DNA from 2 places in the Bacteriovorax sp. HI3 genome. Region 2 is predicted to be linked to the other one. Evidence: riboswitches for the same ligand, from Rfam matches in the RefSeq annotation. Region 2 holds a riboswitch; the other holds the start of a gene.
The links. A riboswitch is a leader RNA that binds a small molecule or an ion and turns the genes downstream of it on or off. The one in region 2 is predicted to bind cobalamin.

Region 1: it holds a riboswitch for cobalamin, as region 2 does, so the genes downstream of both, AC6JA8_RS03190 (acyl-CoA thioesterase) here and AC6JA8_RS01495 (TonB-dependent receptor plug domain-containing protein) in region 2, are expected to answer to the same signal.

What each region holds. Positions count from the first base shown of each region.
Region 1 covers NZ_AP026946.1:669,975-684,967, reverse strand. Annotated here, with positions in the region: gene AC6JA8_RS03240 (hypothetical protein) at 177-335, opposite strand; gene AC6JA8_RS03235 (hypothetical protein) at 360-740, shown strand; gene AC6JA8_RS03230 (response regulator) at 853-1,497, opposite strand; gene AC6JA8_RS03225 (sensor histidine kinase) at 1,567-3,273, shown strand; gene AC6JA8_RS03220 (LysR family transcriptional regulator) at 3,274-4,176, opposite strand; gene AC6JA8_RS03215 (SDR family NAD(P)-dependent oxidoreductase) at 4,281-5,039, shown strand; gene AC6JA8_RS03210 (chemotaxis protein CheD) at 5,120-5,599, opposite strand; gene AC6JA8_RS03205 (CheR family methyltransferase) at 5,596-6,471, opposite strand; gene AC6JA8_RS03200 (HAMP domain-containing methyl-accepting chemotaxis protein) at 6,475-8,286, opposite strand; gene AC6JA8_RS03195 (hypothetical protein) at 8,677-9,480, opposite strand; gene AC6JA8_RS03190 (acyl-CoA thioesterase) at 9,584-9,994, opposite strand; adenosylcobalamin-variant (AdoCbl-variant) riboswitch at 10,024-10,094, opposite strand; gene AC6JA8_RS03185 (GreA/GreB family elongation factor) at 10,111-10,599, opposite strand; gene AC6JA8_RS03180 (winged helix-turn-helix transcriptional regulator) at 10,599-11,114, opposite strand; gene AC6JA8_RS03175 (hypothetical protein) at 11,245-13,398, opposite strand; gene AC6JA8_RS03170 (hypothetical protein) at 13,480-14,993, opposite strand, start outside.
Region 2 covers NZ_AP026946.1:316,447-331,439, reverse strand. Annotated here, with positions in the region: gene metH (methionine synthase) at 1-2,073, shown strand, start outside; gene AC6JA8_RS01545 (hypothetical protein) at 2,060-2,527, shown strand; gene AC6JA8_RS01540 (hypothetical protein) at 2,623-2,835, opposite strand; gene AC6JA8_RS01535 (hypothetical protein) at 2,963-3,484, opposite strand; gene AC6JA8_RS01530 (hypothetical protein) at 3,507-3,842, opposite strand; gene AC6JA8_RS01525 (endonuclease/exonuclease/phosphatase family protein) at 3,992-4,771, shown strand; gene AC6JA8_RS01520 (phosphatidylserine decarboxylase) at 4,742-5,650, opposite strand; gene AC6JA8_RS01515 (S1C family serine protease) at 5,720-6,787, shown strand; gene AC6JA8_RS01510 (ABC transporter ATP-binding protein) at 6,784-7,497, opposite strand; gene AC6JA8_RS01505 (FecCD family ABC transporter permease) at 7,494-8,453, opposite strand; gene AC6JA8_RS01500 (ABC transporter substrate-binding protein) at 8,450-9,517, opposite strand; adenosylcobalamin-variant (AdoCbl-variant) riboswitch at 9,591-9,665, shown strand; gene AC6JA8_RS01495 (TonB-dependent receptor plug domain-containing protein) at 9,688-11,499, shown strand; gene AC6JA8_RS01490 (ABC transporter permease subunit) at 11,496-12,515, opposite strand; gene AC6JA8_RS01485 (ABC transporter permease subunit) at 12,512-13,543, opposite strand; gene AC6JA8_RS01480 (ABC transporter substrate-binding protein) at 13,557-14,993, opposite strand, start outside.

The sequences.
Region 1 (14,993 bases), 350 kb from region 2:
GTGGCACATTTGAGGAGGCGCTCTAGAGCTAAGTCCCTGCTTTTTTGAAACTTTGCAATCTCTCTTAAACTGTAACTCCCAAGGCATAACAAAAGAGGTATTTTAGTCACATTCCCAATTAACCTAGATCTGGTGGAATGGATCACTATTAACAATGGAACTCCTATGAGGTTCTTTTAGGTAATACAACGATTCTTTCCGAACTTACCACTACTTCCACCTAAAAGCGGACGACGGACCCCATCTCCTCGTCCGCTTTTTGGCGTTTGGTAAAATCTACATATAACCAAATCCTGACAACCATTCTGAGAAAAAAGTGATAGAACGTGGCTCATAAATCACCCTTATGAGAGGAATATATGAAAGCACTTTTAATGTCAGTTCTAGCTTTTGGTATTATTGGTTCAAACGCAATGGCTTCTTCTGGTCGCGACTATGAATGTATCGCCAACCGTCTTCAAGCTTATAACAGCAGCATTTACTACAACCTTTCAAGCTCAGATATCGACGCGATGATCACGATCCCGGAAATGTTCGGACATATCGATGCCATCAATGCTGAAAAAGCATGTATCACTGAAGAACAAAAATATCAGTGCACAGCTGATCGTCTTCAAGCTTACAATAGCGACATCTACTACAATCTTTCAAAAACAGACATCGACACTATGATCTCAATCCCAGAGATGTTTGGTCATATCGATGCTGTAAACGCAGCTAAGAGCTGTGGACTTCTATAATTCATTCTTGTCATCCTTTTGGACGACAAATAAAAAAAGCCCATCTTCAAGATGGGCTTTTTATTATAATCTTTTCAATTTCCAGGGAATAATACTAATCCATATGGACTAGTTACAGTCTTTGCCTGATGGCCCATGCGCTGATCTCAGCAGCATTTTTCAGTCCCAACTTTCTCATTAAGTTACTTTTATGACACTTAACTGTGTGCTCAGAGCAATTTAAAATGACACCGATTTCTTTATTTGTTTTCCCTTGAGTGATGTAGCGAGAGATTTCTTTCTCTCTTTCAGTCACATCTACTGTCTTTTGTGATTCAGCTTCGAACACTGGATTCATTTTTGTTTTTTCCAGTAGAACATTGCTCACTTTAGGACTTAAGAACTTATCACCTTGAACAACTGTATCAATGGCCCTCATAACTTCGTCAGTTGAATCACTCTTAAAAACAAACCCATCGATGTCGGCCTGAATGATTTGAGTGAGAACTTCATGACTTTGATATTGAGAGATAAAGACGAATTTAGCTGGAGAGCGGGCCGCTTTCATCTTAGTCATGAACTCAAGACCATTCATGTCTGGCATTAAGTAATCACAAATAATAACTTCAGCATTGTTTCGAGATAAAAGATCCATCGCATCTGTAGCGCTTTCAGCTTTTCCTACGACATTGTATCTTTCGTTTCTAGACAGGACAGAGGTAATACCTTCAAGAAAGAGTGGATGATCATCCACAATGACAACATTTATTTTATTCATATAACTACGTTAGAAAAAAAGCTCATTTTGTGCAAGCAAAATCAATAAAAATAAGGAATACTTGAACATATGCCTATCTTGTTCAATGTCCTTCACTGGATTTCTGGTTTAATACTCATCTCTTTGAGTTTCTATTGCTTGAAGAAAGCATCTAACAAGCTTGGACTTTATCTCTGTCTTTTTCTCTTTTTACTTTCAGTTTGGTCATTAGGAGCTGCTCTCATCTTTAATGTTCCCTCTCTGGATTTAAAAATAGACTTGATGAGAATAAGACAAGTCGGCATTTGCATGATCCCTGTCAGCTTACTTTATCTTATTCGCTCTTTAGGGGATTATAAACCTCTTCCGCTATACGTAAAAATAAGCTTAATCATTGCACCATGCGTTTCAATACTAACTATTATCAGCCCGTATCATGAATATTTCATCAAGCAATATGAGATTCGGAATATTTATGGATTCAATGTCCTGACATTTCATAACGGCCCCATTTTCTTTTTTAATCATTTCGCGGCTAGAGTCACAGTGCTGTGGTCTCTTTTTCTTTTAATGACCTCTACAAAAAGACAGAACCATATTCAACAGCATTATAACTGGATCCTTTTTACCAGTATCCTGGTCCCTTTTGCCATTGATACCGTCGCCGTGGCGCTGTCACCGACCTTGCGGTATCTTCAAATCGTTCCTGTTTTTTTAACTCTTTCGGCCTTATGCTTCTGCTACATCATTTTAAAAGGTGAAGTTCTAAAGATTGTTCCTGTGGCCAGAGGTCTGATTCTCGATTCCATCAGCGACATCTACATCAGTCTTGATCAAAAAAATAAAATAGTTGATTTCAATGCTTGTGCCAAACAGCAATTGCAGCTCAATGATTCATCCTATGGCAAAAACTTGTCTGATCTTCCCTTTAACAAATTTATCTCGCATATAACTGCGGCCATAGAAGACGGCAAACCAAGCAGTGAGTTCTTCCTTAATTATAAAACTTATAAAGAATACTACTCCATTACTATTGAAGACATTCTCGCCAACAACAATACTTTTGCCGGAAGAATCATCATTATAAAAAATATTACCGAGCAAAAAAATTATGAAATCCAACTCACTCAGATGGCGGAAATCAGAACTAAATTCATCAGTGTTATGGCCCATGACCTCATCGGAAATGTCGCTAGCCACACGCTTTTAGTCGAATCCCTGATGGATCATCCGGCCATTCAAGAGGATGAAGATTTGAAGGCAAGCTTGAGCCTGTTGCATGACTCTTCTCAAAACGTCACCAAGTTTGTTGAAGGTCTCCTTCGTTGGTCAAAAGACAGTTTGGAAAAAATTCAATTAAAAACAACTCAAGTCGATCTTTACGATCTTATCGATGAAGCCATTCTTTACCTAAGTCCAATCTCAATGCAAAAAGATATCGGCTACACTCTTAACATTCAAAAAAACACATCGGCTAAAATTGATGTCAACATGATCCAGACTGTAGTGAGGAATTTAATTTCAAACGCTATCAAATACTCCCCTCAAAATGGCAATATTCATATTGAAGCTACGATGGATGCCGAGTTGGTAACGATCACGATTTCCGATGAAGGCCCGGGGGTGAATGAAATGGAAATGAATCAGTTCTTAAGCCGCTTTCATATGAAATCTTATAAAGGAGGGCTAGGCCTCACTCTTTGCCGTGACTTTGTTCACTTACATAAAGGTGAAATCAAGGCGCAGAATAAAAATCCTAATGGAACTGTTTTTAGTTTTGCTCTACCTGTTACTTAATTAATGATTGATGTAATCCTTAATCACTTCATCCAGCCAATCCATAAAAACCTTTACTCTTCTTGGTAAGTTCCTGCGATTTGGATAAACAATAGACACAGGCATCGGCTCAGAGATGACCTTGGGAAGAATTTCTTGCAGCTTTTGTTTTTTGATTAAATCTCTTAGCCCAACTTCCGGGGCCTGAATAATTCCCAAACCACTCAAGCAGGCCGATTGATAGGCTTCAGTGCTATTGACGGTTATCGTCCCTTTCATTTTCATGGTTTTATATTTGCCGTCTTCAAAATACTCAAATCCAAAAGGCCTGCCTCCTAATGTAAGCGTGTAATGGACTAACAAATGATCAGCGAGGTCTTCAAGCTTTTTTGGCGTTCCAAACTTTTTTAAGTACTGGGGACTAGCGCAATTAATAACTTTCATTTCACCTACAGGTCTGGCAATAAGACCTGAGTCGGCGAGGCTTCCCACTCTCACAACACAGTCAAAACCTTCCTGAATCAAATCCACACGCCTATCAGTGCTGCTAATTTCTAATTCGACTTGAGGATTCTCTTTGAGAAACTCAGGCAATCTTGGAATGACAACATTGCGAGATAGAGCAACAGGCATATCTACCCTGATTCGCCCTTTCACTCCCAAACCTTCGTCGCGAAACATGCCCTCGGTCTCTTCCACATCCATTAAGAGATCTTTGCACCTTTCATAAAATGCCAAACCGTCGTTAGTCAGTTGAACATTTCTTGTCGTGCGATGAAAAAGACGTGTGCCAACCTGCGATTCCAGCTGTTGCACGTAAGTAGAAACGCTGGCCTTAGGAAGCCCCAGGCTTTCGGCTGCCTTAGTAAAACTATTGAGTTCAGCAACCCTGACAAAGATCTGCATTGAATAAAAACGGTCCATTATCCCTCTTTCTATTGTTCGTTTTATATGAACAGTATATCACAATATCTCATATTTATCCGTAATTAATAATCAAATAGAATAAAGTCATCAAGGAGAATAACATGACAACAAAAATTGCTCTTATTACTGGCGGAAGCAGAGGACTTGGAAAAAGCATGGCACTACATTTAGCTGAAAAAGGTGTAGACGTGATCATTACATACAATAGCAAAAAAGAAGAGGCCAATGAGGTTGTCTCTCAAATTGAAAAATTAGGACGCAAGGCCCATGCTCTTCAACTCAATGTGGAGAACTCAAAAACTTTTGGCGACTTTGCAGGTCTGGTTGGAGACGTTTTAAAAAGCAAATGGCAAAGAGAGAATTTTAATTTCTTAGTTAATAATGCTGGCATCGGAATCAACGTCAGCATTATGGAAACAACAGAAGAACAATTCGACCAATTGACAAATATTCATTTCAAAGGAGTTTTTTTTCTGACACAAAAACTTCTTCCTCTGATGAGCGATGGCGGCCGAATTATCAATATCTCTTCAGGACTTGCTCGCTTCTCATTTCCTGGATACTCAGTTTATGGCGCCCTAAAAGGTGCTATCGAAGTGATGACTCGCTATATGGCCAAAGAACTTGGGCCACGTCGAATTGCAGTTAATACAATCGCTCCGGGACCAATTGAAACTGATTTCCGTGGAGGAGATGTCCGAGATAACAAAGAGATGAATAAGGCCCTGGCAGCTCAAACATCTCTTGGCCGTGTTGGACTGCCTGATGATGTTGGAGGAGCTGTCGCGGCTCTGCTATCTGATGAGAGCGGTTGGATAAATGCTCAAAGAATCGAAGTTTCAGGCGGAATCATGATTTAACTCTTGTCCCATACGTTTCCTGAGAGCAAAATTGTTCTCAGGAGACTTTTTATGAACGCCTGGCCAGGGCAAATGAAGCGTTACTCAAGCTTCGTTAAGCTAGCGACCTGGAGCCTTCCTTCAAGGCCGTGGTAGAGGACTTTTCGACCAACATCTCCACCTATATGTTCACCTACAATTTCAATTCGAAATTGTTTTAAAATCTTTTTGGCCATTTCAATATTTCTTTCGCCTATATCATCCAATCCACCCTTTGAATTGCGAATGAAGCAGTTGGCTCCGCCGACGATCTTTGCTTTTAATCCAGTGACTGGCTCTTTGGTTGCTTTGACCATCTCTTCAATTAAAATAGGGATAGCGCGATCCCCATAACGAAGATCATCTCCCTCTTCGCTATTTTCCAAAAAACAAGGAAGTGCATAGTGGATCATCCCTACAATTTTTTTAGATGAAGAATAAAGACAAACTGAAACGCAAGACCCAAGAGTTGTGCTAATCACTACATCATCGCCTGTGACAATGAGTTCTCCAATGTTCAGGCAAAGGATGTTTTCATTCATCTTCTCTTACCGGTGGCCGTTTTTTTGTAAATAGATGGAGCTGCCGTAAACCATGAACTCTTAATCGCCTGCAAAGACTCTGAATGCCCAATAAACAAGCATCCTTCATTAGTTGTCGCCTTATAGATTTTATCTGCGACAATTTTAATCACTTCTTTTGGGAAGTAGATCATGACGTTACGACAAAGAACTAAATCAAAAAGCTCATCGCTGGGAAGATTGTCTTCAATCAAGTTATAAAGTTTAAAATCGATGTGATCTTTTAACTTCTTCTTGACTCTAAACCATTCAGAGATGGCCCCTGTTCCCATATCAAGCGAATCTTTTTGAAACTCTTCTGGAATTTCATTGAACTTAGAAATTGGATACACACCATTTTTTGCACGGCTTAAAATATTTGTATCAATATCTGAAGCCATGATTTTAAAAGTCATTCCGGCCGGAAGTTTCTTCTTTAAAAACATTGCCAGCGTATAAGGCTCTTCGCCAGAAGAACATGCTGCAGACCAGATACGCACTTCCTTTTTTCCCATCTTAACCCATTCAGGAATCAGCTTGGTCTCGATGTATTCAAAGTGTGCAGGCTCTCTAAAAAAATCAGTTTTGTTGGTTGTGATAAGGTTAATTAAATTCTGCCATTCTGGATGCTCTTCTGGCAGATTTTCAAGATAGCGGCGGTACTCTTTATAATTGCCGTGATTGTTGTCGCGGATATAAGGACCTAAGCGCGTCTTTAAAAGATCGCGCTTTTTCTCGCTTAGGGAGATCCCTGCAATAGAAAGGACGAGGTCCTGAAAGTAGGCAAAATCCTCGTCCTGAATATGTTTCTCTTCTTCAAAATTCTTTGAAAAATCTGGCAATGCAAAGTCCAACTCTTAAACCTCTTCAAATCCTGGATGGTCGTAGCTTGGTACTCCATCTTTCGTTCCACCATTGGCGGCTTTTTTCATTGCTGGCGCAGGGGCTGCAGTTGTCGCCACCTTAGCTGCTGCTTTTTTAGGAGCTGGCTTTTTCATATGGATAACATTCGTTGTTGTTGAAGTATTAACCGGAGCCTTTGCTGCTTGCTTTGGTGCATTTGGTTTTTTATCAACAGTTGTATGCACTGGTGCATTCGATCCGTTAATAACGGCTACAAGAGTTAAAACCTGATTCTTTAGAGAGTCTGCCTGAGCAGACAATTCTTCTGCTGCACTCGCCGCTTCTTCAGAAGTTGCCGAGTTGGTCTGAGTGACCTGGTCAAGTTGTCCCATTGCCTTTGTGATTTCTTGAATCCCTTTAGACTGTTCTAAACTTGCGTTTGAGATCTCGCTCGCCATTGTACTAACACTCGAAACATTCGTTACGATATCAGCAAGAACCTCACCACATTCTTCAGCAACTTTTGTACCCATTCTTACTTTTTCAGCACCATCCGTAATCAGGATATCTACTTTTGTCTTTGTTTCATTAGCGATGCTTTCTACTTTGTTAATTGAAGACGCTAGCATTTCAGAAATCTCTTTAGCTGCGTTACCACTCATCTGTGCCAGGTTACCTACTTCTTCAGCTACAACCGCAAATCCTTTTCCTTGCTCACCAGCTCTTGCTGCTTCGACAGAAGCATTAAACGATAGAAGCTTTGTCTGGAATACGATGTCGTTGATGACTTTTGTTTTTGATTCAATTTCCTGGATAACTTTTACGATCTCACCCATTTGCTCGTTAGAAGCATTAATCTGAGTCATAATATTATTGTTACTTTCATTGATTTGGGCCATTGAAGCCACCATTTCGCTAACAACTTGGCGGCCTCTTTCTGCTTGTTTATGTGAAGATACAGAATTTTCAGAAGCTTTTTTTGCATTTTCTGAGTTAATAGAGATCATTGAGCTCATTTCTTCTACTGATGCCGATGTTTCTTCCAGAGAGGCGGCCTGCTCTGTTGCTGCCTGAGAAAGTTCTTCAGAAGAAGAAGCAATTTGTCCTGCCGCTGAAGATACTTGTGTACTTGATTCATCTAGAGCGTCGCTGATGGCTTTAAGTGCTTTTGTTAATGCATTTGAGAAGATGAACGAAGCGGCAATTCCCAGAAAGCCTAAAATGGCAATTGTAACAATCATGATAAATGTAGCATTTGCAGCTGCATCTTTAGCTGTCTTTTCTGCCAGCTCTGCTTGCTCGTAATGAAAATTTCTAAGTTTATGAGAAGCTGTTCTCGCCTGTACACCGATGTCACCAAGTTTGAAATTTACAATCTGAATCATTTTTGCATGTGATTCAGCATCAACTTTTCCTTTTTTGTACATTTCCATTACAGTTTTAACTTCTGCAATTGATTCATCAATATACTTTCTAAAATCAAGATAAAGAACTTCTTCGCCAGGTAAATACTCTACTTCCTGATATTTTTTTTGAAGTTCTGCATCTGACTTAATATTTTCTTCAAGAGTATCATAAACTTTATCTTTTATATCTGTCGGCACTTCAGATGAGATCAGTTGAGTCACCTCAATTCTCATAGAACGATAGTTCGAGAACATTTGAAGCATGTTTGATGTGTTAGGATAACTTGTATCAGAAATAACAGAAAAGTTTTTAACAACTTTACTCAAACTCCAATAACTAATGCCTCCAATTAAAAACGAAATACAAATTAGAAAGGTTGAAAGCGAGAGCAACTTTGCCTTTAAACTAAAATTTTTCAAACTGATTTCCTTGGTTAAGCCGCGCCTATTGCGAACATAAGTTTATTTGCAGGGCTTATCGATAATGAAAAAGAATAGTTAACCCAGGTCAGTAAAATTGATAATAGCTTAAGAAACCATTAAGTTTGGATTCGTGAGTGGTGAAAGACTGAACAAAAATAGAAAATCCATTTAGGGTGAAGTAAGCTGAAATTTATTTAGATCTTAAGGTTCTTATTCTTAAAAGACTATTAGACACTCGCTATAAAAATAATATTTGTCTAAAAACTGTCATAACTCTACAAGGCCATGCAGTTTTCGTATTCGCGGGTTCTTTTTTAGTAAAGATGAGAAGACCGATGCCCAAAGAAAGGCAACTAGAAACTCATTGCTTCTAGTTGCCAATAAGGATTACTTAATATCTTTAAATGAAACGCCAATCTCTGCCAGCATGTTCTGGATCTGATCAACGCTTAGGCCTTTTCCACACCCTAGAGCAAAAAGAAAATCGCCAGGTGCGCGCTCACTCATTAGGTAAAGACCGTAATTTGGAACTCCATCAAAACGGTTTTGGATGACCATTTCTGATCCTGCAGGAATCACAATAAAAGGTGCTGCTTTCGTATTGATACTTAATTCACATTTTTTACCATTTTCTTTAGAGATAAGAATAATGAATTTCCCTTTTAAAGCTTTTACATCTTTAGAGAAGGCAAGTTTTGAAAGACCAGGTGTCACTCTATCATAATCTTCTACGGCCACTTCACCTGCTCCACTTTGATTAACAGCTTTAAGAATTAAATCCTGTAGAGGGGCCATCGCACCATAAAAGGCTTCTAATGTGCTAAAGCTGGCTTTTTTCTTTCCACAATTAGCAATAGCACTCTCTCCGTTAATCAACATTGAGTTTAAAAGATTCTTAACTTCCGTAGAGTCGTTAGACACTAATACAGAATTCGCTTGTTTTGCATAAGTCGAAAACTCTTGAAATGGAACTCCAAATTCGCCTTGAAGAACCTTACAGTACTTATTAAGGTCGAAGATATCTGTCGTCTCAGAATAAAGACGCGCGCTGGCCATAGCACTCGCATACTCTGTTCGACGATTCGTCAGAGATGAACTGATAGCATTTAATTTTGCTCTCTCTTCTGCTGAATACTCTGCAAAAGCACTAAAAGACATCATACAAATAAATACAGCTAAAATCTTTTTCATATTCCCTCTCATAGGTGATGGATAATTTTTCCGATCCTAGCCGATGCTTAATCACAAAGGAATATCAAAATAAAAAGCGTATAGATATTACAATATAAAGTGTTTAAATTAGTACTTTTGTTGGCTTTTTATTTTCGTCTATGGCCACGAAAGTGAAGTCCCCTCTAACGGCAAGCTCCCTGCTTTCGCCGTACATGTCTTCAGTGAACATTTCCACACCGACCACCAGACTTGTCTCACCAACCTTTTTAACTTTGGCGACTAGTTCTGCGATTTTCCCTGCAGGAATTGGTCTTTTAAAATCGATCCTGTCTGTTGAAACAGTGACAACTCTTAAACGTGAAAAACGAGTCGCGCAGATAAAAGCAATTTCATCCATCCACGATAAAGCAGTACCACCAAATAATGTTTCATAGTGATTGGTGACATCGGGAAAGATGGCCTTGGTTTGTTTGGTGATTGAATTTTCAATTTTGGCAGAAATAAGGGCAGATAAAGAGAATGGCTCAGTCATAAATTCCTCCGCGGGATGAATGGAGATAAAAATAAGGATCGGACTCTAACCGTTGCGGGACAGTGCTGGAATCTCACCAGACTTCACTTGATTTTTATCTTTGGTTTTTGTTGGAGTTAATATACTTCGACAATTTCGTACTGTCTTGTCTCTTTTGGAGTTTCCACTTCAAAACTCTCTCCAGCGCCAAGGCCTAAGGCCGCATCGCCAATAGGAGAAAAAACTGAAATCACCAGAATTGGATAATTATCGATCATCAGCATTGATCCACCAGACGTGGTCGAGAGAAAATACAATCTCTTCTGTCCGTTGCAGTCAATAAGACCTAAAGAGCCCAATTGAAGTTTGCTGGCCGGCTCAATCTGAGTCACCAGGTCTTCGAGCATCTGAATGTCCATTTTGATTTCTTCGACTCTTTTATTTTGAGCGCTGGCAAGATACCCAGCTTCGATGGCACGAGTGTCGTACTTTCCTTCCGACTTGAGATCGGGGGCTACGGCCAAATCACGAGTGGATTTGGCCGCGCCTTCGACTTCTTTTAATTCTGTATTTAACTTTTCAATTAAAACTTCAACGATCTTTTTTTTATCAATTGTTTCTAGCACTACTGAAGCTCACTTTCCTCTTTTGGATTTTTCTTATCAAAAGTTTCTCTCGAAGTGATGATCGTTGTCCAGTTTCCTTCGATCCAGGTAACAATTTCTCTCATTGGGTTTAGAATGCTCACTCCAAGTTCAGTTAGTTGATACTCAACTCTTGGTGGCACTTCAGCAAACATCTCTCTTGAAATAAGACCATCTCTCTCAAGGTTTCTAAGAGTCGCAGTCAGCATTCTTTGTGAGATATCCGGAAGGCTTCTTTTTAGCTCAGAGAAACGTGCACGCTCTCCTGGCATTCTTGCGAGAGTAAGGATTAGAAGCACGCTCCACTTGTCTCCCAGACGGCTTAAAAGCTCTCTTAGAGGGCATACGCCGTGGCCTTCGCTGTCCTTCTTATCTTTACATGTGTTCTGTACGAAGAAGTCCTTACCAGACTGTTCCGTAGTGGCCGTTTTAGCAGTATTGATTGTATTAGTTTCCGCTACTTCTGGCGTAGACTGACTATAAGTATCTAATTTCATAATAACCTCTCATTTTAGACTCAGTTCCTAACGAGAGCTTAGTATACAATCGTAACCATGTAAAGGGGGTTTGAAAAATAGTTTGCGGCGCGAACTAAAAGCCCCTCAAATGAGGGGCTTATGAAGTATTTTATTCTTTTGCTTTGGTCGGATCTTGGGTCTTAACTTTCTCAAACAGGCGTTGGTAACCTGTGCGTTGGTAGCGGTTTGAGATGAGTTCAAAGATTGAAGTTGATGAGTCTTTTGAGATTTGATTTTCTTTTAAATCGTAATCGTCCATTGTTGCACCTGCATTTTTCTGAGCTTCATTAAATGCAGCTAATTCTTCAGGAGTCATTGTTTTAGAATTATCAGTTACACCAGTAAGACCTAGATCTACCTTCTCTCCCGAAGCACCAGCACCGCTCATATCTATCACACCGGTACCTGCCGCCGGAGTCTTTTTTAACTCTTCAACTTTTTTGTCATCTGTAGAAGCGGTAGATGAACCAACAGCAGATGCGCCACCTCGGCCACCATACATTGAAGCGTACATCTGGCCGGCAGTAGAGTTAGATTTTTTTAAAGAATCATTCACACCCTTTTCAATCGAATCCGAAAGCGCTTTAGCCTGTTGAGCTAAATTGATCTTACTTTTTTGTTTCAACAAGCGATCAGCTGCATTTTTTTGTGCTTTATCTAAAGCACTTCTTAAAGCATTAGCTTGGCCGGCAAGGTTTGAAGCGCCCTCCAGTGATCCTTTCGTGATTTTACTTGTCCCGTTAAATCCATTTGCATTTTTTAACAAGGTTGATAACTGCATTTGAGAATCGGCATTAAGACCATTGTAACTTGGAAGATTTTTAACTGACTCGTCAAATGACTTACAGTTTTTCGAATCACCACCAGTATAACAAGGTAATGCCACACCATTAGCTGATTGTGACAAATCTACCTCTTCATAGTTAGCACCTGCAATCGCCAGATTCGAATTTGGCTTAATGGTCGTTTGAATCATCGGCTGTTTTGCCGCTATTTGTGTAGTATTCGCTCCCAATGTTAGAGATCTCATTGATTGCAAAATGGTATCAATTTTTTTAATGTTTGCATCTATCTGGCTGATGACATTATCTGTTGCCGATGTTGCAGCAAATGTTAAACCGGCCAGTACTCCCCATGCAATCGCACGTTTTTGTGGGATAAGTAGAAACATATCAATTGATGGCCCAAGTGTCGCTGACGTCGCTAAAAGGAAAGTAACCGCTGCACTTGAAGCAATTCCCATTGCACTAAAAAGTTCAGCATGCGCTGGAGGGAAAATTACATTGAATGCTTTTTCAAAATAAGCAGAGAAATGGGCCTTATTCTTTTCAATAACACTTGCCATCTCTCTAGCATCCATCTTGTTTTGCATGTAGTACTTTTTTAGAATAGGCGGTAAATCCTGCACAGAATTGTTTGCTGTCATAAGCCCGGCACCACCGCTGGTCCCGATATCATTATTTGGAATAAGAGGCTGACAAGCTCCCTGGAGTGATCCGTTAGCCGCTTGAGTGTGCATTGGACAAGACCCGGTCAATGCACTTAATTCTGCTTGAAGAGCTTTTCCTTGAGCAGTCGTTGTCGCTAATCCTTGTGCTGATGGTCCAGAGGCTTGTCTGGCCATTTCATATGTCATTAACGATTGTTGATACTTGGTGATAGCAGCAGTACATGTACCAACTTCACTCATACATTGCGCACCCAGCGGCTGTGTACAAGGCCCGGGACAAGGAGCACTTAACCAAGCTTGGCATTGAGCTGTGACTGCTCCGGAAACTGTAGATAGAGCTGTTCCAATTCCCGATGTACATGTAGTTAACGCCGTCATATCACCGGCAGCCATTGTATAAGCGGCCACACCTGCAGCTGCGAAAGCCGCTGCTGCAGCCATTTGAAGCATTTTTTTTGTGTTTGCAGTTTTCTTTGCTTCTTCATAAGACTTTTTCAATCTCTCTAAAGCTGCAATTTGTTCTTGATTAATGTTTCCGTTTTTATCCCTAGTGATTTCTTGTTCCATGCCTTTCATCACTTCTTTTAATTTAAGATAAGCAAGAACCTCACCTGCAATAAAAGCAGCACCACCGGCAGCTGCAAGCATCACATCCGTTGTCATCTTATAAGTATAAAGTCGTGAGGCGATGGTCCCAACTGCTGTCATGGTCAACGTCCCCATTAAGTCTTTATCCTTAATGGCCTCAGTTTTTACAGTTTCTGCCTGCGCAGACTGAAGAAGTGCCCCTTTATAACTGAAATCAATCAGCATTAAGGAACCGGAAAGAATTGATACCAAACATACTTTGTAAAAAAACTTCAACATACGTGCCTCGATCTTGTTAGAGAGAACTTAGTTTTTAGCTGGTTCTTCCTCAAGAAGTTTTGGGTAACCTGATTTAAAATATCTTCTAGAAATTAATTCAAAAATTGATGGCCCATTCTGGCCGTTGATCTCATCGGTTTTTACATCTAAATGATCCGAGCCTGAAACCATCGGAGCTCCAAGAGCCAGACCATCACCTACTGGTGCAGTATCTTTAAACTCAAGTTTTAGTCCTTCTTCTTTTTCTTTTTCACCAGTTGCTTCACCTGCAGCTAAGTTGACAGCATTGCCTTCAAAATTGACACCCTTGCCAGAACCCGAGTCCTTATCATTTTTAGAATCGGCTGAGTTCATTGGAGTTGAGCCAATACTTGCCATGAAACCAGTTGCTGTCATTCCATGCTTTTGCAATTCTTTTTTTAAAGCTGCATTAACTTTATCTTTGAATTTATTTTCTTCTTTACCAGCATCAAATTTTCCATTGGTAATTTTTGTCAGTTTTGCCTGCTGGTTCTTTAATGCTTTGTTGATCGCGTTTTGCTTGTTCCCTAGAGCTTCGGCACTTGTTAGTGTTGAACCACTGATTCCTGATGATCCACTTAAGCTGTCACCAAGACTTACTGACTGAGAAGCAATCCCCTTCAACGAATCAGGTAAATTTGCAAAGCCTGGCATAGAAGATAATTTGTCCGCTAATTTCGCACAATTTTCAGAGCTGTTGCCTGTCATACACGGAGTTTTAGCAGAACCATCTGCAGAGAAAGGCTGAGCACTCTGGATAGAAGGATTGATTGTCTTAATAGCGACAGATTGATTTTGTAAGTTCTGGGCCTTAACCCCTTTGTTTAATTTATTCATGTCGGCCAGAATTGCATCGATTTTCTGGATGTTATCATCAAGCTTCTTAATGATATTATCAGATGATCTTGAAGCCATGTATGAAATTCCAGCAAGGACACCAAAAGCGATCGCTCTGTTCATTGGCACAAACATGTACGTATCAACTGAAACTCCCATTGTTCCCAGGATTCCGGAAAAAGCTAAGAGTGTCCCAGCCCCTAAACCAAGCATTGGCAACCAACCAGCCTGAGCTTCTGGAAAAATAAACGATAAGCTTCTCTCTAAGTAGTTTGCGAAAATATTTGTTTTTATCTGAGGTGAATTCACAAAATGCTGAGCCGCTGGCAGTCCTAATATTTTTCCGGCATCAACAATATCACCAGTAATTGGGTTAGGTGCAGACTGCTGATCTTTAATTAGAAGATTAGCTGCCGGTAAACATGCCCCTTGCACACTTTTTGATAGTGTCGTAACAGTTGCCCCAGCGACAATTTCACTACACATATTCATAGGATTTTTTGCTGTCAGCTCATAAGGGAACACCGCTTTATCTTTCATTCCTGATGGTTGCCCAGGAGGCGTTCTGGCCTTAGAGTAGGCCATGAAACTTGCACGATACCCTTCCATTAAAGGCTTACAAGCAGTACAAGCACCAGACTCAGTTGCTCCGACACCGGTCGCCCCCGCAGCAATACACTTAT
Region 2 (14,993 bases):
ATCGAGGAGCACAATTCTTACGGAGTCAATTTCATTGAAGCCGTGAGAGAAATTAAAAAAGTTTGCCCAGGTGCTTTAACCAGCGGTGGGGTTTCTAACTTGTCTTTCTCTTTTAGAGGAAACAATATTGTCCGCGAAGCTATTCACTCTGTGTTTTTATTTCACGCCATCAAAGCGGGATTAGACATGGGGATCGTCAACGCCGGAATGCTAGCTGTGTACGATGAAATTGATCCGGAACTAAAAGCAAAGTGTGAAGCGGTTGTTCTCAATCTTCACCCACACGCCACAGAAGAGCTTTTGGAGCTGGCAGAAAAATTAAAAAATCAAAAATCTGATAAAACCGAAACCAAAGTCGATGAATGGCGCAACTTCCCTTTAGAAGAGCGCATCTCTTATTCGATGGTGAAAGGTTTAGACCAATACATTGAAGAAGACACAGAAGAGGCGCGCAAAAAATTCGGTCGCCCGCTCAATGTTATTGAAGGTCCTTTAATGGACGGGATGAAAGTTGTCGGTGAGCTTTTTGGGGCCGGGAAAATGTTCCTTCCTCAGGTTGTTAAATCGGCGCGTGTTATGAAAAAAGCCGTGGCCTATCTTGAACCATTTATGGAGCAAGAAAAACTGGAAAACAAAAATGTACGCGAGCAAGGTGTCTTTGTTATCGCGACTGTTAAAGGTGACGTTCACGACATCGGAAAAAATATCGTTGGTGTTGTTTTAGCGTGTAACGGTTATAAAGTTATCGATCTGGGTGTTATGGTTTCAGCTCAAAAGATCCTCGATGTGGCGATTGAAAACAAAGCTGACATCATTGGTCTTTCGGGTCTGATCACTCCTTCACTTGATGAAATGATCCACGTGGCGAAAGAAATGGAACGCCAGGGATTTAAGACTCCACTTCTTATTGGTGGAGCGACAACCTCTAAGGCCCACACGGCCATTAAGATCTCTCCACACTACAATTCTCCCATCGCTCACGTTGGTGATGCTTCACTAGTTATTGAAGTGTGTACAAATCTCCTGTCCCCAGAGCGCCGTGGTGAATATGTAAAAAACCTAAACGAAAGCTTCCAAAAAATCAGAGAGAGACATGCCAATCAGTCTCAAGACAATGAACTGATCTCTTTAGAAGAAGCGCGTGCTCATTCATTTAAAACAAACTGGGAACAAGTTGAGATTGCAAAACCTTCTCGCGTCGGTGTTTTCACTCTGGATATTTCACTAGAAGAAGTTGTCCCTTATATCGACTGGTCTCCGTTCTTCTGGACGTGGGAACTAAAAGGGACTTACCCAAAAATCCTTGGCCATGCGACGTATGGGCAAGAAGCTCAAAAACTTTTCCATGATGCTCAAGTTCTGCTCAACAAAATTGTAAAAGAAAAAATCTTCTCACCGAAAGTGGCCATCGGTATTTTTAAGGCCTTTTCACAAGGTGATGATGTGATTGTGAATAACAACACAACTCTCCATTTCCTGCGTCAACAAAAAGAAAAAATCGGTGACGATGGAGTCTACTACTGCCTGGCTGATTTTATCGCACCAGAAGGTCACAACGACTATTTTGGCGGCTTTGTGGTCACCGCAGGTCATGAAGTTGAAGCTTTTGCTAAAACCTTCCAGGACAAGCAAGACGACTACTCATCAATCATGGTCAAGGCCATTGGTGATCGTTTAGCTGAGGCCCTGGCAGAGCTAGCGCATAAAAAAGTCCGCGATATCTTCGGCTATGGGTTAAATGAAAATTTATCCAACGAAGACTTGATCAAAGAAAAATACCGTGGAGTCCGCCCGGCACCAGGTTACCCAGCTTGTCCTGATCACACTGAAAAAGAAATCCTGTGGAATCTTTTAAACGCTAACGAACTTACAGGCGTTACATTAACAGAAAACTTTGCGATGAATCCGCCAAGCTCTGTTTCTGGTTTCTATTTCAATCACCCAGAGGCCCGCTACTTTAATGTAGGAAGCATCGGTGAAGATCAAAGTGAAGACTACGCAAAAAGAAAAAATGAATCTCGCACTTATGTCGAGAAGTGGCTTGCGCCCAATTTAGGATATGAACCAAAATAATCCGCCGAAAAAAATATTCAGGACTTTGGAAGACGTTATCACTGAAAAAGGTGAAGACTGGCGAAAGACACTCGATTACGCCCGCCAGACGGTTCCAGAAAAATTTCTCTCTGATAGAAACCTGATTCGCTTAACCAAAGGTGCTGCAACCATTCCTCAAACTGAACTCATGGTGAAACTTTTATACCAAGACAGCAAAGAGCGTCCGGTGGGTATTCCTGGCATCGATCTTTTTTTTAAAGTGGTCGATCATTCCAACTATTCTCTTGGGGCATGGCTTGCGGCCGTTACTTTTTTCAATGACTGGCTTACAGAGCAAAACCGCACAACCTCATTTCAAAAAATGCTCGGCTATCTTCAATGCTGTGAAGAATCTCCTGAGAACAAAGACATCGATCATAGGTTTTTGGACTTAGTAGAAGACATGCTGAAGACACATGGATACGTAGGATAAGATTAAAAAAAGTTTGAACCGGTAGAAATAAAAAAGGCCCCTTTCGGAGCCTTTTTTATATTAGTAAAACACTCTTACGAGTGGTTAATAACTAATTAGTGAGCTGGAGCAGCTTCTGCAGCTGGAGCAGCTTCTGCAGCTGGTGCAGCTTCTGCAGTTGGAGCAGCTTCTGTAGCTGGAGCTTCAGTAGCTGGAGCAGCTTCAGTAGTAGCAGCTGGTGCAGTTTCAGTAGTAGTTGCTTCTTCTTTTTTTGAGCAACCGAAAGATACAGCAGATACAACAAGAGCAAGAACTAATAATTTTTTCATCTCAAATCTCCTAAGTTTCGTTTAGATGATGACGTGTTACCGTGCACAATAATGATTACTAAATTTATATTACTTTTGCTGTATCGAAGTCAACTGTCTTTCTTAAAAAAGTTAAAAATATTTTAATCTAAACTGCCTGCAAAACTCCCTCAATTAAATCCGAGTAGTGAGATAATCCCCAGACCACTACACGCTGTTCACAGGTTTTTTCCCTCTGAGGATGGTATTTTCTCGCCTCTTTCACTCCATTGAAAAAACCTTCCAGCGTTGCCATATGGGATTTTAGAATCAACTCCTCTTCTCTTGTTAACCAGACCTTTTGGATTTTAAGTTGTGGCCCATTTTGAGAAGAAGGCTGAGTTTCTTTTTTAAAATACTGATTCACTAAAGAAGAGAAGATTTCTCGGGCCTCTTCTTTGACGTTTTCTTTCCTATTCACTTCACTTAACCATTCGAAACAATGGTCTTTATCGATGGAATAAATCCCACTTCGATAACGAACCATGTTCCTCATGAGTAAATTCGGCAGAATGTTTAACAACAATCCATGGCTTAAATTCGTATCAATTTCAATCTCTTGGATGTTCTTTTCCTTTTTAGAAAGCGATTCAATCACCATTCTTTCAATCATTAAAAGTCCGTCGCTCATTGTATTTCCCCCCGTGCGTTAATTAAGCTGTTAATGTGTCGGAAGTGGCCGATTTCTGAACCTGAATGAGTTTCCAAACTTCCAGTTTTCTTTTTAGGAATTGCTCCAAATCCTTGATGGCATCCGGGCTTAAACGAAGTGAGCATTCAAAGGCAATCGCCTCAATTCCATCAGTTAATCCCATTTTCTCTTTCACTTTTTTATTAAAAATCTGGTACTCCGAAAGCTTCATCGTGCTGCCGTTAAAAAGCCTGAAAACTCGGGTGATTTGAATCCCAGTGTCCTCGGAAATTTTCTTTAAAGTTGGTTTGCCATTTAAAAGCACATACTGATTTAAAATCGTTTTCTGTAAGTCCATTGTCCCTCCCTTTTTGCCTGACTCCTAAAGCAGGGGGTGTGCCAAGGCTTTTGATGGGATAACGTCATGAAATCAGGCCATAAGGAGGGGCCTTGAGAGAGAATCATGTTCTCATATAAGAATGTTCTGTTCTAAAATAAGAACAATTTATGAAACTCAAAATACTCTCGTCCAACATTCGTTTTTCCAATCCCGCTGATGGAGTCCACAACTGGGAAGCCCGCATGCCTCTTTTGGTAAAACTCTACCAGGATTTTAAACCGGACATTTTGGGAACTCAGGAAGGCAGAATTGGGCAACTAAAAGAATTAGACGATGCCCTTCCTGAACTTGTTTTAGTGGACTCTCACAGAAACTGGATTGATGAGCGCATGTACCCGTGTCTGTTTGTGAATCCCAAAACGGTGAAAGTTGAAAAATCCGGAGACATTTGGCTTTCGGAAACCCCTCATACCCCGGGATCGAGTTCTTTCCAAAGTATGTTCCCCAGGCTTTGCACTTGGGCAGATGTAACTTTTCTTGAAAATGGCCACCAGATGATCATCATCAATACCCACCTGGATCACGTTAAGAGTGAGACCAGGCAACAGCAAATTGAAGTCCTGATCAAAGAGATCAAATCGCAAAGCTCGCGCGAGGTGATTATTATGGGGGATTTTAATGAATCACCAACAACAGCACTTCAGGATACTCTAGTTAAAAGTTTTAATTTAAAAGATCCGTGGAAAGAAAAGAAACTTCCCGAGGAAACCAGTCATCATAGTTTCCTCGGTGATAAAATGCCTGAAGGCGATCGCATTGATTGGATTTTAATTCCGAAGAGTTTTAGTTGCGAAGATATCCGTCTGGTAAAAACAACAAGCGCTGAGGGACTCTTTCCCTCTGACCACTACCCGCTTTTAGCAACGGTCAGCGACACTCATTCCTAAATGAAGATAGGTCTCCATTCCTTTTTTAGTATTGGCCAGAATGTCTGCGCTTGGTTTCCATTTTCCTTTTTCACCAACGACAATCACTGTTGAGCCACCAAAAAGGAAATAACCTTTTTCCTCTCCGCGAGCGAACTCTCTACCTTTATCTAAAGGTTTTGACTGGATGATTTTTCCGACACAGATTGCTCCTACTTCAATGTAGGCTAGTTTTCCGAAATTCTTTGTTTCAAGAATCGTGACGTGTCTTTCATTCGTGATCAGAATATCTTCTTTTGATTTTAGCGCTAATGGATTTACTGAGTGGTAAAGCCCAGAGACGCGGTAATCATCGACAATTTTTCCATCATCAGGGAAATGGTAGCGGTGATAATCTACCGGGCAAAGCCTGGCTAAAAGTAGTGGCCCGTCTTCAAAAGTCGATTCCCATTTGCTGTTAGCGATTAACGCTTTTGGTTTTAAGTTGTGCCCTTTGACAGGAACAGTTTCGTTATCCAGAACACTCTCATAGCCGTAATAACGGGCTTCACTAAAAGCTGCCATCTCAGATGGATTCTCTACAATTGGACGCTTTCCTGGGCGAAAACGGCGGATAAAAAACTGATTAAAAGTTGAGTAAGGAGATTGTTCAGTTCTTCCGTCTTCAGGAAGGTAATCATCCATTTGAATCTGGAATTTTTTAATAAACGGTGCAACTTTTTGCTGACTTAAAGGTAAGTCTTGTAAGGCCCCATAAAATTTACTGATTGGCGCTTTGCAAACAAGGTGAGAAAGGCCTTTTCCACTTGGAGATTCGTAAAGCCACTCAATAAATTTATCTCCATAAACCATTTCGTGATCTACTTTACCCGTTACGCGGTTGTAAAACTTAATTTCCACCTTAACCCCTTGCTCAAAATGCCTTCCGGGATTATATCTATAGAGTACATTCCATGCAAGGAGGAGTTCATGCGTAAGTTAAGTCTTTTAGTTGTTCTAACTATGGCTTTAGCTGTCCCTGCGTATTCACAGCAAAATGCCAAAAAAGAAGCGGCCATGCTTCTGGACAACGAAAAAAATTCTATTAGCGTTTTCCAAAATACGGCCGATTCTGTCGTCAACGTTTCCAATTTAAAAAAAACCCGCGCCATGTTTGATATGGACGCTACCGAAGTTCAGGCCGGAATGGGCTCGGGACTTGTTTGGGACACAACTGGACACATCGTCACTAACTATCACGTTGTCGATGGTGGAGACTCTTTCACTGTGGCCTTTAGGGAAGACCAGAAACAATACAAAGCAAAGCTAGTTGGTGGCGATCCAAAAAACGATATCGCTGTTTTAAAATTACTTGAGCTTCCAAAAAATTTAAAACCAATCGTCCCAGGTGACTCAAGAACATTGCTGGTTGGACAAAAAACTCTGGCGATCGGAAATCCACTTGGACTTGATCACACACTAACCACTGGATCTGTTTCTGCTCTTGGAAGAAAGATTAAAGGTTTTGGTGGCGTTTCCATCAACGGAATGATTCAGACAGATGCTTCGATTAACCCAGGTAACTCTGGTGGAGCTCTGCTTGATTCTCAAGGAAGACTGATTGGAATGAACGCGATGATTTACAATGCCGGAGGAGCTGGGGCTTCTGCTGGTCTTGGTTTTGCTATTCCTGTAGCAATTATCAAAGACATCGTTCCACAAATCATTCAATACGGACGTGTCATTCGCCCTGGTCTTGGAGTCGCTATTCTTGAAGATTACTACGCTGCCCGCTTTGGTCTGCGCGAAGGTGTCATGGTGAAATTTGTCGATCCAAAAGGTCCAGCTTCAAAGGCAGGACTTCAAGGAATCACTCGCGATCGTTTCGGCCAGTACTACATTGGTGACATTATTGTTGGAATCAACTCTGATTCAATTAAAAGCTACGACGATCTTTATTCGACAGTTAACAAATATAAAATTGGCGATAAAGTAAAAGTGAAAATCGTCAGAGACGGAAAAGAAAGAACCATTGATGTAACGTTAGTACAAATTTAAAGATTAAAATTCTTAGCCAAAAGCCCCGAGCGATTCATTTCCTCGGGGCTTTTTTTATGAAGCACACCTTGGGAATCAACCAGCCAGATTTGATCAACGATATTTTCAACCAAGCTTAGATCATGGGTGCTAAAAAGCACACCGACGCATTTATCCAGGCTCACCGATCTTAAAATTTTCATCAATTCAATCTTTGAAGGAATATCTAAATAAGTTGTTGGCTCATCTAAGAACAAGTAATCCGGAGTCTGCACCAGTGCGCGCGCAAGCAGTGCTCTTTGTTTTTGTCCGTCACTTAAATCAGAAAAAAACCTGTCGGTAATAGATTCGATATTAAGCATTTTAATGATGTCATTTACAGCAGCTTTGTCTTCTGCTGCAACTTCTCCCCAGAAGTTAGTGTAAGGAGATCTGCCCAGCATAATGAGCTCAGAAACGCGTAAATAATCGACCTGAACCCTATCGGTTAAGACCACTGAGATTTTTTTGGCGAGGTCTAATTCAGAATAAGTTGAAAAAGGTTTTTCATCTAAAGACAGCTCGCCTTTAATAAGCGGATTTAAACCCGTAATCGTTTTTAAAAAGCAGCTCTTCCCTACGCCATTGATTCCCATGAGGGCAATCAAGTCCCCTTTTCTCAGCTCTCCTGTAAGTTCGGCCAGAACTGTTTTATGGTTAAAGCCAACCGAGAGATTGTTAAATGTAATCATACAACTCTCCTGTCGCGGTAAAGATAGAGAGCAATCACCGGAGCACCGATTAAACCTAAAATGGAATTTGTTGCCAGTGAGTATTCACTGGTAAAAATAAGAATTAATTCCGTGAAAAGTGCCAGAGAACTTCCGACAAAAAACACCGCTGGCATCACCAGGCGGATATCACTTCTTTTCATAAAAGTGCGGGCAATGTGAGGAGCAATGATTCCAATAAACCCAATCGGGCCACAGTAAGCAGTGACGATGGCCACTAAAAATGAACACACTAAAATGAGAATTGTTTTAAAGCGTTTTACGTCTACACCCATGCTACGAGCATAGTTTTCGCCGATAATAAATTGGTTAAGCCCCTTTGGAAGAATGGCCAGGAAAACTAACCCTAGAAGTCCAAAGCCAACAAAATATGGAAGCTCTTCAATTGCCACTCCCTGAAAACTTCCCATCGACCACATTAAGAAGTTTTTTACCTGAAGACTTGGAGTCATATTCACTAGCACACTGATAAAGCTTGCCGTAAAACTTGCAATTAAAAGCCCAAGAATCAAAAGACTGATGCGGTTAATATTCTTTCTGACTAAAAAAGTTAAAAGAAGGAAAACACTCAAAGCACCCAACATCGCCATCAGCGTCTGACTAAAAGGCGCAATTCCCGCTGGTAAAAATGAAGCCCCCATAATAGCGATGGCCACACCTAAACACGAACCGGCGTTGATTCCTAAAAGATCAGGTCCCGCTAATGGGTTTTGGAAAAACACTTGTAAGAGAAGTCCTGATCCGGCAAGCATTCCTCCGGCCATAAGGGCCACGATAATCTTAGGAAAGCGTAGCTGCCATAAAAGCAAATCGTCTTGGACATTAAATCCGGCCTCTCCATAAACCAAAAGGATCGCAGCTAAAAGCACGGTGATCAGAAAAAAACTAAAAATGGTGACTAAGGGTCTGCTGTTCATTTCAGCTCCTTATACCAGATTGTTTTTTCATTGGGCAATTGAGAAGGATGCATTATTGCAAAGAAATCTTTAATAAGAAGATCAGGACGGGCCACACCTGTTTCCCAGAAATCACTAAAGCCATACTGATTTATAAGTTTTGTATTATTAAAGAGAGGAACATCCTGGAATTTTTTATAGCGCGAGTCTTTTCTCATGCCCTTAGCATCTTCCCAAGTATTCTGTGAAAACCAGAAGTCTGGTCTTTCATTGATCTTTAAAACTTTTTCCAGAGAGACATACTGAGTCTGGTTACTATCGCTCTTTAGCAGAAGCTCTCCTCCGGCATCATTGATAATGATCGCTAGGTCACTCGTGCCACCACATGTAGACCATTTTCCACTTTGAATATCGCCAACCAGGATTTTGGATTTTTTAAGCCCAATAGCTTGCTTTTTAAATTCATTGTAACTTGTTTTGATTTTATTAAAGAGCTCTTGGGCCTCTTTATCTTTTTCAAAAAAGACAGCTTCAAAAACAATCCACTCAGCTCTCGCCAAAGGATGTTTTTCTTCAAAGTCATAATTAAGAACAATGGGGATTTTTAACTTTCTTAATTGTTTTACTCTCTCCACTCCTGCATTGGCAGAATAGGCCATGACCAGGTCAGGTTTAAGAGAAAAAAGCTCTTCAGGATTCATTTGGTAATTAATCTCTTTAATTTTTTGCGACCTAATTTTGTCGTTAAAGATATAACGGCTTCCTTGAAACCCAACTAAAGTGTGCTCGAGATTAAAGGCCGAGAGAAAATATAAATGTGTCGTTGAAGAGGAAACAAATCTTTTTGTTTTAGATGTCAGCACCGCCAGATTCGTTTCACATTTGAGTGGAGCGTCTGCAACAATATAGCGCTCAAGCGAAGGCGCCTTTCCTGCATCTACAATTTTATAGTTATCATAGTAAGCAATGGTGAAATATTCAGCGTAAGCTGGTTTATAAACCTTAAGTGGTCTGGCTGCTTCACAATCGGCAGCGTGGGCCTTAATTGAAAGGGCCAGAATAAAAATGAAACAATAAAACTTCATTTAAAAAGTCTAAGGCCCCTCATTTTTATTGTAAAGTGTCCTCCTTTCCCTATAATAGAGGCAAGCTCAATGAAGAATAAGAAGTAGTGAAGTTTGGTGAGATTCCAACGCTGTCCCGCAACGGTAAAGCCCGATCCCTTTTTATTCCCTTATTCACCCGTGGAGGAACTATGCTTGGAAAAATCACGCACGCATCTCTTATTGCCTTTTTAGCCTCGCACGCAGCATTCGCTGGCGATGACATCATCGTTACTGCCGATAGAATTAAAAGTACTCTTGAAAAATCACCTTCCGATATTAAAGTGTTCGAAAAAGATGAAATCAAAAAGGCTTCTTCAATAGTTGAACTCCTTTCAAGAGAATCAGACCTAACATTATCACAATCGGGGCCAGTGGGTGGAAACACCAGCCTTTTCCTGCGCGGAACTGAGTCCTCTCAAGTGCTAGTGGTTATTGATGGTATTGTCATGAATGACCCCAGTAATCCGACTCGCCAGTTTGATTTAGGAAGATTGAGTTTAAATAATATTGAGCGCGTAGAAATTCTAAAGGGGTCGCAAGGTCTTCTTTATGGATCAAATGCTATTGGTGGCGTTCTCGTTATTACAACTAAAAAAGGTTCCGATAAACTTAGTGGGTCTGGATTTGTTGATTACGGAACTCACAACACTCTTAATGCTGGAGTCAATGCTCAGAAAAAATTCAACCAGACATCAGTGAGTTTTGGAGCTGACCATTTAAAGACAACTGGCTTTTCAGCGGCTAATGACTCTCGCAATCCCAACGCTGAAAAAGACGGAGAAAAACGAACCACTCTTTCGGCCGCTCTTGCTCAAACTATTTCGAGTGGGGAATTCAACCTGAATTACCGCTACGTCAATGACGAAGTCGACCTGGATAAAGGCGGTGGGGCCGGTGAAGATGATCCAAACGACTCCCAATTTACTGAGCAAAAATTTATGAAGGCCGGATACACTCAAACCTGGTCATCAGGGGAAACATCCCTGAACCTGACTCGCTCTGAGCATCACCGCACTCTAAATGTTAGAAGCGACAGCAAACACACGGCGGCTTCATCAACGACAACTAAAGGTGAAATTAACGGCGTAGCTCTTAATCACACTCAGTATCTCAATGACTTCTTCACGCAGAACTACAACTTCGATTACCAGCATGAAGAAGACCAAAAGAAAAATACTAACGAAAATTTCAGTTTCTTTTTATACAACCGCCTGGAGTTTGGCCCGGCCGTGGCCAATGCCGGAATCCGCTTGGACAGCAATCAATCCTTCGGTGAGCATGTCACATATAAAATTGCCCTCATGCACTTTTTTACTCACTTCAACCTGAAGATGGCCTATTCAACTGGTTTTAGAGCACCAAGCTTAAATCAACTACACGATCCTACTTATGGAAATAAAAACTTAAGCCCGGAAGAAAGCCAGACAGCTGAAATTGGATTTGAAGTTCCGGTCACTGAAAACGGTAAGTATATTGGGACTCTTTTTTACACTGATATCAAAAACCGTTTAAGTTATGACCCGGTCACTTTTGTTAACCAAAACAGAGGCACGGCCAGAATCATCGGAGTTGAAAATTCTTTTGCCGCTAAATTGACGGAAGATTTAAGCTCAAATACGTCCGTCACCTGGCTTTCTGCCCGAGATATGACAGCGAAGAAAAAACTCGCCAGACGCCCAAATATCAATGTTAAAACTTCAGTAGACTTTGCTCCTTCCAATAAAGAATTAGTCAGTGTTGAGGGGGATTTCACAGGTAAAAGAAGCGATGTCGATAACCTTGGAAACACGGTTAACATGCCATCGTACCTGATTTTCAATTTGCGATATGAAAGAGAATTCAGGGCCAACACTTCTATTTACCTGAAAGTGAAAAACCTGCTCGATAGAGACTACGAAGAAGTCTACGGCTATGGAACAGGTGGAAGAATTGCTTCTGTTGGACTTAGATACGTTTTCTAAGTCATGTTCGGGTCCATTGCATCTCTAACTCCCTGACCGATTAGGTTCAGGAGTGTAAGAACAATGAAGAGCGCCAGTGACGGGTAGAACGCTAACCACCATGCGATGGTATAGTTTTTCTGAGCTTGTGCCAGAAGTTCTCCCCAACTTGGCGTTGGAACCTGAAGACCAAACCCCAGGTAATCAAGAGCTGCAAGACCTACGATTTCAGCCGCGATCGTAAACGGCGCAAACGTGATAATCGGAGTTAATGAGTTCGGCAGAATGTGCTTAAAGATGATCTTCATATTTGAAGCCCCAAGAGACTTGGCCGCTTCAACGAATTCGCGGTTTCTGTTTTTTAGGAACTCACCACGCACGTAGTATGAAATGTTAATCCATGCAAACACGCATGAAATCAGAATCAGCATTCCCAGAGAAGGAGTGAAGATTGAAATAAGAATGATAAGAAGGAAAAACTGAGGAACAGTACTTAGGACCTCAACAATCCTCTGGCCGATGAAATCTACTTTCCCGCCGAAGAATCCCATCACTCCACCAAGAATTGTCCCGATAGAAAGTGAGATAAACCAAACAGCAACAGCATAAGAGATACTGTATTTAAATCCATAAAGCAGTCGAGTAAATACGTCACGTCCGCGGTCATCTGTTCCAAAGATATTTGTTTCAGATGGAGCCGACGGATAAGAGTCTACTTTTGAGTTACTTTCAAACGGGTCCCATTGAACAATTGGCCATAAAGCATAATCGCCCTTGCCCATTTGTAGAGCGCGGTAATCCACATCAAGAGCATCAGTGATCCCGAAGTCAGAGGCATTATAATCCTTGAAGATTGGGAAATAAGTCGTTCCATGATAACTGATCATCAGTGGACGGCTATTGGCGATGAATGGTGAAAAGAAAGTTGCTAGAATTAAAAAGACTAAAACAAACGATGAGATCATCGCTGATTTACTTTTTTTGAAAATCTTCCAACGTTTACGAGTTAGTTCATTAGTCATGTAACGTTCGATCATTTGAAATCAATCCTTGGGTCAACAGCAATGTAAGCTAAATCGCTGATCAGGTTTCCAACTAACATGAGCACACTCTGAATAAAGATCAGACCCATGATAACGTTATAATCTCTCTGAAGGATTGATTTATAACTTAGAAGCCCCATTCCATCTAACTGGAAAATACTTTCCAGAAGAAGAGAACCAACGAAGAAAACTGAAATAAATCCACCGATACCCGTTACGATTGGGATCAATGCATTTCTTAGTGCGTGCTTTAGGAAAACCACTTTTTCAGGAACACCTTTGGCACGGGCAGTACGAATGTAGTCCTTTTTAATTTCATCCAGAAGCGAGTTTTTCATTAGCATAGTTAGAACTGTGAAAGATCCAATCATGTAACAAATGAGCGGCAGGATAAAGTGGTGAACGCGGTCGACGATTTTTCCCCAAAGAGTCAGATCGTAGTAATTGTCAGAGTAAAGTTCCCCCATCGGAAACCAGTTGTAGAATCCCCCACCCGCAAAATAAACGATGAGGAGAATCGCTAGCATAAAGCCCGGGATCGAATAGAAGACAAAGAGGAGAAAACTGGAAACATAATCAAAAGCTGTTCCGTGCTTTACTGCCTTAATAACCCCTAAGACTACACACACCAAATAAGACATGATCAGGGAAACAACTCCGAACTGCAGAGACACTGGAAGCTTGCTGGTAATAACATCAAGTACAGGCTCTTCGTAAGTAAAGCTCTCACCGAAATCAAGTTTGGCGATATTCTTCAGCCAGATCCAGTAACGGATATGTACCGGCTTATCGAATCCATATTGTTTTTTAAGGGCCTCAATAACCTCTTCAGAAACTGCGCTACTTTTTGAGTTGTCGCCGTTACTTCTGCCTTCGTTCCCCATTCCACCGAATTTCATTTGCTGAATTCGCTGTTCAATTGGGCTTCCGGGAGCAAGGTTAATGATAACGAATGTGACCAGAGTGATCCCGAGCAAGGTCGGGATCATGATCAGTAATCTTTTTAAGATATAAGTAAACAAGAAAAACCTCTAGTTATTTAGCAATCCACCAGTAATCAGAACCGATCGAGTAAGTGTATGTATCTTTTTCTTTACCGATACGATCTGTGTGAGCGTAGAACTTAAATTTTCCGTTAAACAGGAAGATATAAGGAACGTCTGCTGCGATTGTTCTGTAAACTTCGCGAAGTTTTTTAACTCTTGTCGCTTTATCCATAATTAGACGAGACTCATCAATAAGCTTGTCTACTTTTGGATTGTTGTATTGAACAAAGTTTGATCCAGCGTTCGCAATAGATTCTGAGTGCCAGATTTGTTTTGGATCCCAATCAAGGTCTCCACCACCCCATGCTAGACGAACAGCTTCGAACTTTCTTTCATCAAGAAGTTTAATGAAGGCGTTCCACTCAACAACTTTTACCTGAACATCAACACCAACTTTCTTAGCATCTTCCTGGAATGTCGTCAGGAATTTTACGAAGTCTGGAAGTGGTTCAAGGATTGTGAATGAAAGCTTAACTTTTTTTCCATCGATCATCTTATCAAGGATTCTATCCCCGTCTGTATCTTTCCATCCGTCTTCAGTTAACTTCTTAAGAGCTAGCTTTGGATCGAATTCAAGAGCTTTAACAGTTGGATCAGCATAGTCCGATTGTTGGTATAGAGGTCCAGTTGCTGGAAGAGAGAAGTTGAAAAGAAGTTTTTCAATCATCTTCTTTCTGTCAAACAGGTGAACCATTGCTTCTCTTGTCTTAACAGACTTGAACATTGGGTTTGTCAGGTTGAATCCTACGAAAGCGTAACCTGAGACTTGTTTGTTTTGAGTCTTAATCTTATGAACAGACTTACCCCATTTAGGGCCGTTTGTTTTTTGAGCGTATTCTTCTGGTTGAAGAGCTAGGTAATCGATGTCTCCGTTCTCAATTGATCTGATAGAGATCGTTGAGTCCTGGATAAATCTCATTGTGATCGTCTGGAAATTGTGGATTCCTTTTAGTGACGGTTCACTTCTTCCCCACCAGTTAGGGTTAGATGTAAGCACGATTCTCTTAGCACGGTCGAATTCCTTAAGCATGTAAGGACCAGTTCCCACTAGAGTTTTGTTCAGGATCTTTTCCTGCTCTTTGCTTGGGTTCTTGTATAAGTGCATTGGAACAACTGTTAAACCAGCAGCAACTGTGAAGTTGTTGAAGTATGGAGTTCCTACTGTGAACTTGATTTTGTTTGGAGCTACGATTTCAACAGATTTGATGTTTTCGTAGTAAGGCTTTAAGTGAGCTGTTTTGTAAGTGTCTTTTGGATCCATGATCGCATCAAAAGAAAACTTAACATCTTCAACTGTAAGTGGTTTTCCATCGTGCCACTTAACTCCGTCTCTTAGTGTGAACTCAAAAGTCTTTCCGTCTTTTGAAATTGTCCACGACTTAGCAAGAGCTGGTTCCCACTCTCTTGTGTCTGGGTTTCTTGTTAA